3 regions of the Blautia sp. DFI.3.45 genome follow, and region 2 is predicted to be linked to each of the others. Evidence: predicted binding sites of a transcription regulator. Region 2 holds the regulator's gene; each other region holds the start of a gene.
What was found. The regulator NrdR, encoded in region 2, represses ribonucleotide reductase genes. The targets are predictions, from matches to a motif close to CACAANATNTTGTG.

Region 1 (3,294 bases), on a different contig from region 2:
GTTACAGTGGGAAGAATCATTCAGAATCGTGAGTCTGTGCATCCCGGAACTTATATTGGAAAAGGAAAGATAGAGGAAGTACGTGCACTGGTATATGCTATGGATGCAACCGGAATTATCTGTGATGACGAACTTTCTCCTGCACAGCTGAATAATCTGGAGCGGGAACTGGACTGTAAGGTGATGGACAGGACATTATTGATTCTGGACATTTTTGCAGCGAGAGCTATAACCAGTGAGGGTAAAATACAGGTAGAGCTTGCACAGCTTCGCTACAGATCTGCCCGTCTGGTCGGTCTCAGGGAATCTCTTTCCCGTCTGGGAGGTGGAATCGGAACCAGAGGTCCGGGAGAGAAAAAGCTGGAGACAGACCGTCGTCTTATCCGTACAAGGATCTCTGCTTTGAAGCAGGAATTATCCCAGGTGGAGAAACACAGGGAACTGATCCGTTCCAGCCGGGCCAGAGGCAATATGAAGACTGCTGCGATCGTAGGATATACAAATGCGGGAAAATCTACACTGCTGAACACACTGACAGGCTCAGAGGTTTTATCAGAGGATAAACTGTTTGCTACACTGGATCCAACTACCAGACTTTTAAATTTGAAGGACGGACAGCAGATTCTTCTCACAGATACGGTTGGATTTATCCATAAGCTTCCGCATCATCTGGTCGAAGCATTCAAGAGCACATTGGAAGAGGCCAAATATGCAGATTATATTATCCATGTGGTAGATTCTTCCAATCCGCAGGCAGAGATGCAGATGCATGTGGTATATGAGACATTAAAAGAACTGGGAGTGATGGGAAAGAAGATCATCACACTCTTTAATAAGCAGGATGCGCCGGGGGCATGCGTACTGCGAGATTTTAAATCGGACTATACGCTGAAGGTCTCTGCAAAGACAGGCGAGGGTCTTGCAGATCTGAATGATCTTCTGGAGAAGCTTCTTGCTGAAGAACAGATTTATGTGGAGCGCCTTTTCCCTTATCAGGAAGCAGGAAAAATCCAGCTGATCCGCGAATATGGGCAGCTTATCTCAGAGGAATACACAGAGGAAGGGATTGCTGTGAAGGCAAGGGTGCCGAAAGAAATCTACGCCAGAGTTGTATAAAAAAATATTTTGAAAAATAAGAAAATACCATATATTGTGCCTTTTGCGAAAATGAGGAACATTATGTGGTATTTTTGCGTGTTGACGAACCGGTGATACTCTGATACAATGAACCTACAGTGTTACTCAGAGCAAAGTGGACAGTAACGACAGAAATATCTCCGGTAAGAATATGCAGGAGAAACAGATTAACAAGAGAAAATGGGGGCATTAGATATGTTTCAGGTAGTAAAACGTGATGGCGAAGTGGATGAGTTTAAAATAGGCAAGATCACAGCGGCTATCCATAAAGCCTTTGATGCAAAAGAGAAAAATTATAGCGAAGAGATGATTGATCTCTTAGGGCTGCGTGTTACTTCTGATTTTCAGAAAAAGATTACAGATAATAAGATTACAGTAGAAGAAATTCAGGACAGTGTGGAGAATGTGCTGATCCAGGCCGGATATGCAGATGTGGCAAAAGCCTACATTCTTTACCGCAAGCAGAGGGAAAAGGTTCGTAACATGAAGTCAACGATTCTGGATTACAAAGAAATCGTAAACAGTTATGTGAAGGTTGAGGACTGGCGTGTAAAGGAGAACTCCACAGTTACTTATTCAGTTGGAGGTCTGATCTTAAGCAACTCCGGTGCAGTTACTGCAAATTACTGGCTGTCTGAGATTTATGACAATGAAATCGCAGATGCACACAGAAATGCAGATATTCATATTCATGACTTGTCCATGCTGACCGGATATTGTGCAGGATGGTCACTGAAACAGCTGATCCAGGAGGGACTTGGCGGCATTGAAGGCAAGATCACATCTTCACCTGCAAAGCATCTGAGTGTTCTCTGCAATCAGATGGTAAACTTTCTTGGGATTATGCAGAATGAATGGGCCGGAGCGCAGGCTTTCTCATCCTTTGATACTTATCTGGCACCTTTTGTCAAGGCAGATAATTTAAGCTATCCGGAAGTGAAGAAATGTATTGAGTCTTTTATTTATGGAGTCAATACCCCAAGCAGATGGGGAACACAGGCACCTTTCTCCAACATTACGCTGGACTGGACAGTACCGGATGATCTTGCAGAGCTTCCGGCTATCGTAGGCGGAAAGAATATGGATTTCAAGTACAAAGACTGCAAAAAAGAGATGGATATGATCAATAAGGCATTTATTGAGACCATGATCGAGGGGGATGCCAACGGACGCGGGTTCCAGTATCCTATTCCGACCTATTCCATAACAAATGAGTTTGACTGGTCTGATACAGAGAATAACCGCCTTCTTTTTGAGATGACATCCAAATATGGAACACCGTATTTCTCAAACTATATTAACAGTGATATGAAACCAAGTGATATCCGCAGTATGTGCTGCCGTCTGCGTCTGGATCTGAGAGAACTCCGCAAGAAGAGCGGTGGTTTCTTCGGATCAGGAGAGAGTACCGGTTCTGTGGGGGTAGTAACTATAAATATGCCGCGTATCGCATATCTTTCCAAGACACCGGAAGAGTTTTACAATCGTCTGGATCGCTTAATGGATATTTCCGCACGTTCTCTGCATATTAAACGTGAAGTAATTGGTAAGCTGCTGGATGAGGGATTATATCCTTATACAAAGAGATATCTTGGAAGCTTTTCCAATCATTTCTCTACCATTGGACTGGTGGGAATGAACGAGGTTGGTCTGAATGCCCGCTGGCTGGGAAAAGATATGTCTGATGAGCGTACGCAGAGGTTTACAAAAGAGGTTCTTCTTCATATGCGGGAACGTCTGTCCGATTATCAGGAGAAGTACGAAGGAGAACTGTTTAATCTTGAGGCAACTCCTGCTGAATCTACTGCCTATCGTCTGGCCAAACATGACAGAAAACGCTGGCCGGATATTAAGACTGCAGGCAAGGAAGGGGATACTCCTTATTATACAAACAGTTCTCATCTTCCGGTTGAATATACCACAGATATTTTTGATGCACTGGATATTCAGGATGATCTGCAGACGCTTTATACATCAGGTACTGTATTCCATGCATTTATCGGTGAGAAGCTTCCTGACTGGAAAGCAGCAGCAGCACTGGTACGTAAGATCGCAGAGAATTATAAACTGCCGTATTATACGATTTCGCCGACCTATTCTGTATGTAAGGAACATGGCTACATCAGCGGAGAGCATTTCACTTGTCCGAAATGTGGT
Region 2 (3,294 bases):
GTTCAAAGAGACTCACAGGATTTTGGATAGCATCAAGGGCATATACGATCATTTCTTTTTCGATACCAATTTCCTGTGCAATTTCGGTAACTGTAGGTTCTTTCAGGTGCTGCTTCATATAATTTTCGCGGGTATAGATTGCTTTGTATGCAATATCACGAAGAGAACGGCTGACGCGGATACTGTTGTTATCCCTGAGATATCGCCTGATTTCGCCTATGATCATTGGAACTGCATAAGTGGAAAATTTTACCTGTAAAGTGGTATCAAAGTTGTCAATGGCCTTGATCAGACCAATACATCCGATCTGAAAAAGGTCATCGGCATTTTCGCTGCTGTTCTGAAATCGTCGTATTACGCTGAGAACAAGACGTAGATTTCCTTTAATGTACAATTCACGTGCCTGTTCATCGCCGTTTTTGATCCGTCTGAACAGTTCCGCTTTTTCTTCTGCTGTAAGAACAGGAAGTTTCGACGTATTGACTCCGCAGATTTCAACTTTGTTCAGTGCCATCTTATTGAATCCTCCTTATTATCTCTGGATGTAAACCGACTATTCGCAGATATGAGCCAGGATCCTCCGAAATCATTTCAGGAAATAAAAAAAGGACAGTGGCTGCCGAATAGTTGTCATATACTTCAGTAAGAATGATTCTCATATAGCAGTGGATTTATACTTTGACCGGGAAAATATAAAAAATATAGGTCCTTGACAATTCTCTGCGGTGAAATATCAGCCTTTATGGAAACATTTTTCTTCGTCTATTTTCACAAGGATGATATCGTCCCCGATCTGGCTGATACATTCCCAGGGAATGATATATTCATTATCACGTCCGAACAGGCAGCAGAATCTTCCGGGGCCTGGAAGTATAAGGGCGGTGAGCTGACTGCTTTTGCAGTCAAATTCCGCATCAATGGGACATCCGAGACTGCGGCAGGTACAGATATTAATTACTTCTTTTTGCTTTAATTCACAGATTTTCATAAATCAGATACAGTCCTTCCGGTTAAAATCAGACTGTCGTGCCAATGCTTTCAGAATCTGATATGCGTTTGATAACAATTTATGTATTTTTGCAAAAATTTATGCAAGTCCTTTTATTGACACCTTAAATAGAAATACAGTATAATAAAACTATATATAACTGTTTGTATTTGTGTTACTGAGAATGGAGTGAACAGTAACGTATTTGTAGCCGTTTAACCGAATCAAGTATATAGTACATAAGCAGAAAACAGTAATACGAATTAAAGGGGGACGTCGTATGAAGTGTCCATTTTGTAATCAGGATAATACGAGAGTAGTTGATTCCAGACCGGTAGAAGATACCAATTCTATCCGTCGCCGTCGTTTGTGTGATGCCTGCGGAAGGAGATTTACCACATATGAAAAGGTGGAAAGTATTCCGCTTACTGTGATCAAAAAAGATCAGAACAGAGAACAGTATAATCGCAGTAAAATTCAGTCAGGAATTCTGAGAGCCTGCTATAAAAGACCAATATCCATAGATAAGATTGAAGAGATGATGGATGCCATAGAGGGAGAAATCTTTAATACCGAGGAGAAAGAGATTTCCAGCACCAGAATTGGTGAGATCGTTATGGAACATTTGAAAGATCTGGATGCAGTTGCTTATGTACGTTTTGCGTCTGTATACAGAGAATTTAAAGATGTCAGTACTTTTATGGACGAGCTGAAGAAGTTTATGAATTAAATAAGAGTTCTGTGTGAACAGTAATGTATGAATGCTCTGTGTGAAAGGATTTACGGGCAAATATAAAGAGCCGACGAGAATAATATCCCGCCGGCTCTTTATGTGTATTTTTATGGGGGTAATTAACTAAAATAAATTAAACAATACCCTGAGCGATCATAGCATCTACAACTTTCTCGAAGCCTGCGATATTAGCGCCTGCAACATAGTTGCCTTCCATATCATAACGCTTGGAAGCATCATCAACTTTATGGAAGATATCAACCATGATCTGATGAAGTTTTGTATCAACTTCTTCTGCTGTCCAGGAAAGTCTTGCAGAGTTCTGGCACATTTCAAGTGCGGAAGTAGCAACACCACCGGCATTAGCTGCTTTACCAGGCATAAATGTTACACCGTTTGCCATAAGGTAATCAGTTGCCTCGCGGGTAGTAGGCATATTTGCACCTTCTGCAACATATTTGCATCCGTTTGCAATAAGGATCTTAACAGCATCAAGGTCAAGTTCATTCTGAGTTGCGCATGGAAGATAGATATCACATTTGATGTTCCAGATACCTTTTCCTTCTGTATAAGTAGCGCCTTCTACGCGATCTGCGTATTCTTTGATACGTCCACGTTTTACTTCTTTGATATCTTTAACGATGTCAAGTTTGATTCCTTCCGGATCATAGATATATCCGTTGGAGTCGCACATAGCAACAACTTTACCGCCAAGTTCGGCAGCTTTTTCTACTGCGTAGATGGCAACATTACCGGAACCTGTTACGATGAGAGTTTTACCGGAGATTGTGTCGTTTTTAGCTTTAACCATTTCGTTCAGCATATATACAAGACCATATCCTGTAGCCTGTGTACGAATCAAAGATCCACCGTAGGAAAGACCTTTACCTGTGAGAACACCCTCGTATAATCCGCGGTTTCTCTTGTACTGTCCGTACAGATAACCAATCTCACGTCCGCCTACACCGATATCACCTGCAGGAACGTCCATGTCAGCACCGATATATTTAGAAAGTTCTGTCATAAAGCTCTGGCAGAATGCCATAACTTCTCTGTCAGATTTTCCTTTAGGATCAAAGTTTGAACCACCTTTACCGCCACCGATCGGAAGACCTGTAAGGGAGTTCTTGAAAATCTGTTCGAAACCTAAAAATTTAAGGATTCCCTGGTTTACTGACGGATGGAATCTTAAACCACCTTTGTATGGTCCGATCGCACTGTTGAACTGTACACGATAACCTTTGTTTACCTGTACAACACCTTTATCGTCTACCCACGGAACTCGGAAAGAGATGATTCTTTCAGGCTCAACAAGACGTTCCAGAATGGAAAGCTTGCGGTATTTCTCTTCATTTTTGTCGATTACGACTTTAAGGGAGTCTAAAACTTCCTTTACTGCCTGATGGAATTCAGGCTCATTTGGATTCTGTGCTACGACTCTTTCGTATACTTCTTCGGTATAAGACATTATGATTTCCTCCTCGTCCATCGTATAATTATTTTTTAAATCGACGTTATTATACACTAAAGTGTTACAAATGGAAAGAGCCAAATGAAAATTTTTTTATGAAAA
Region 3 (3,294 bases), on a different contig from region 2:
AATACGGCACCTTTTTCCTTGACAATCTTGTATTCACGTTCCTTTGGAGTGAGATCAGGATACATGTCGACCAGTTCCTGGGTGCTGACAAATGCGATCTCTCTCGGAAGGATTTCTTCGATGTAATCGTACTGAACAGCCATGTATTTTTCGGTTTTGCGGAGAACGCTGTAGATAGCACGTACTGTGGAAACAAGTGTGTCCATGTTGCGTTCTTCCTTGCTGATGATCTTTTCCCAGTCCCACTGATCTACGTATACGGAATGGATATTGTCCAGATCCTCGTCTCTTCTGATCGCGATCATGTCTGTGTAAAGTCCTTCACCATGAGCAAAGCCATATTTCTGTAATGCATATCTCTTCCATTTGGCGAGAGAGTGTACGATCTCAGCATTCTCCGGCTGGCCTTTGATATCAAAGCTTACCGGACGTTCCACGCCGTTTAAGTTATCGTTCAGACCGGATGACGGATTAACGAATACCGGAGCGGAAACACGCAGCAGATTCAGTTTTTGAGCCAGTGTCTGCTGAAAGAAATCTTTCACAGTTTTAATGGCAATCTGGGTATCGTGAAGATTTAAAGATGACTGATACCCGTCAGGAATTTTAATCTGTTCCATGAGTGGATTCCTCCTGTAATTTCTGTATTTGCATATTTTATGGCAAACTGATAAAAAATATTGTTGTTTACTGAATATCCATTATCTTTTCCCACGCTATTATAACAGGAAAATGGTAGTTTGACAATTATTACTGTTCATTTGGAAGTATCTCGCGGGATATTATGGTTACGGAGAACAGAACGAACAGTAACACAATTTCAGCTTTGCAAGATTGGGGCGAAATGTTAAAATAAATGTGTAAATGAATGAAGCGTTAAATTTATATAAAACTTAGGGGGAAGATATATGGGAAAAAGGTGTCAGGTCTGTGATGGACCAATTGTAAACGGCAGGTGTAAATATTGTGGAATGCCATATAGAAATGATATGGAACTGTATCATCTGAACGAAGACCGTTCAGAGCACTATCGTCATGCTTCGGCAAAGGTGAAAAAAGCAATGGCAGAGAACGAGATCCCTTTGTCTGACAGAAATAAAACAGTTCCCAAAGCTGCAAAAACTTCGTCTGCCAGAACACAGACTATTAGAACGCAAAATACAAAAGTACAAACTTCAAGAATACAAACATCAGGGACAAAGAAAACATCAGGTCAGTCGTACAGCGCACAGACTGCCCGTACATACAGCACCGGAAAAAAGACAGCAAAAAGTGAGAAGAAAAAGAGCGGCAAGGCAGGCAAAATTTTCTGGATCATTGTGCTGATTCTGATGGTAATAATAGGTCAGATGGCAGAGAATTGGGATACGATTGGATACAGGATAGAAGAATTTATCTATGATGAGTTTGACATAGATCTCAACAGTATTTTTGATGACAGCAGTTCTGATGAAGTAAATGAGAGTAATAAGAATAATGAAAGTAATGAAAATAATGAAAGTAATGAGAATAACTGGACAGATGACTGGTCTGAGACTATCAGTGCAGTAAAGAACGGACAGGATGAACAGAGGGGCAATCCGGACTGGTATATGTTCACCGGAGAGAATTATATTGTCAGAACGGATGATACTGCATCAGAGATTGGCGATATAGATGCCAGTGACCAGGGGTATGATTTTACAATAGATCCGGGAGAATACAGGATAGTGTCCGGCTGGGAGAAGGTTGCTCTGGAAATCAGAAGTTCTTCAGGAAAAGATGAAACTGTAAAATTTGACGAAGCAGACCACGAGGAGAAAATAGAATTACATGCCGGGGATGAGGTATCTGTGGTATCTCTGGATGGTCAAGATAATTATCTTGCCATGTATCAAATTCAGCAATATGACGAATAATTTTTTGCCCCTTTCTTTTTGTCAGAGACTGTGCTATACTTGTTAAACGTACCACATATAGAGAGAATTGTGGTGAATGAAAGAAAAAAATACTATATATTGTATATGGGAGCAAAAGGTATGATATATGTTATAAAGAAAGATGGTACGAGAGAAGAGTTTAATTCACAGAAGATCGTAGCAGCAGTAAATAAGTCGGCAGCCAGAATTTTATACACATTTTCGGATAAAGAGAAGGAATTTATCTGCCAGTTTGCGGAAGAACATGCGGAGGCACTGGGAAAGAATGAGATAGAGATCCAGGAGATGCACAACATCGTAGAGGGAGCACTTGAGAGAGTGAACCCGGCAGTGGCTAAGAGCTACCGCGATTACAGAAATTACAAACTTGACTTTATCCATATGATGGATGATGTATATACCAAGAGTCAGGCAATCCGTTATATTGGTGATAAGAGTAATGCCAATACAGACAGTGCGCTTGTAGCTACAAAGCGAAGCCTGATCTTTAATGAACTGAACAAAGAGCTTTATCGTAAATTTTTTATGAATCGTAATGAACTTCAGGCATGTAAAGATGGTTATATTTATATTCATGACCAGTCTGCACGTCTGGATACCATGAACTGCTGTCTCTTTGATGTGGCATCTGTACTCAGCGGCGGATTTGAGATGGGAAATGTATGGTACAATGAGCCTAAGACACTGGATACTGCGTTTGATGTTATGGGTGATATTATCCTGAGCACTGCTGCACAGCAGTATGGCGGATTCACAGTACCGGAAGTAGACAAGATTCTTGCACCTTATGCACAGAAGAGTTACGATAAATATATCCAGGAATTTATGAAATACTCTGACGAGAGCTGGACAGGACGTGAAGAACGTGCGATCGAGTATGCGCTTGACAAAGTCCGCAGAGATTTTGACCAGGGATGGCAGGGGATTGAGTATAAGCTGAATACAGTCGGATCTTCCAGAGGGGATTATCCATTTGTAACTGTAACTCTTGGACTTGGAATAAAGCAGTTCGAGAAGATGGCAAGTATTTCTCTTCTTGAAGTGCATAAAGGCGGACAGGGTAAGGCAGGACGCAAGAAACCGGTACTCTTCCCGAAAATCGTATTCCTTTATGATGAAAATATCCATGGAAAAGGCAAGATCAGTGAGGATGTATTTGAGGCAGGGGTTGACTGTTCTGCCAAGACTATGTATCCGGACTGGCTGTCCATGTCAGGAAAAGGATATATTTCCAGTATGTACAAGCAGTATGGAAAGGTTATAAGTCCTATGGGATGTCGTGCGTTCTTGAGCCCCTGGTACGAGAGAGGCGGTATGTATCCGGCAGATGATAAGGATGTTCCTGTGTTTGTGGGAAGATTTAACATCGGTGCGG

Region 1: the regulator NrdR is predicted to act here: its motif matches at 1,142-1,155, upstream of LJE09_RS02525 (ribonucleoside triphosphate reductase).
Region 3: the regulator NrdR is predicted to act here: its motif matches at 1,989-2,002, upstream of nrdD (anaerobic ribonucleoside-triphosphate reductase).

What each region holds. Positions count from the first base shown of each region.
Region 1 covers NZ_JAJDMI010000004.1:67,238-70,531, reverse strand. Annotated here, with positions in the region: gene hflX (GTPase HflX) at 1-1,116, shown strand, start outside; gene LJE09_RS02525 (ribonucleoside triphosphate reductase) at 1,333-3,294, shown strand, end outside.
Region 2 covers NZ_JAJDMI010000045.1:331-3,624, reverse strand. Annotated here, with positions in the region: gene sigG (RNA polymerase sporulation sigma factor SigG) at 1-514, opposite strand, end outside; gene LJE09_RS13650 (YlmC/YmxH family sporulation protein) at 734-988, opposite strand; gene nrdR (transcriptional regulator NrdR) at 1,269-1,718, shown strand; gene gdhA (NADP-specific glutamate dehydrogenase) at 1,855-3,189, opposite strand.
Region 3 covers NZ_JAJDMI010000004.1:47,266-50,559, reverse strand. Annotated here, with positions in the region: gene asnA (aspartate--ammonia ligase) at 1-620, opposite strand, end outside; gene LJE09_RS02425 (hypothetical protein) at 909-1,898, shown strand; gene nrdD (anaerobic ribonucleoside-triphosphate reductase) at 2,019-3,294, shown strand, end outside.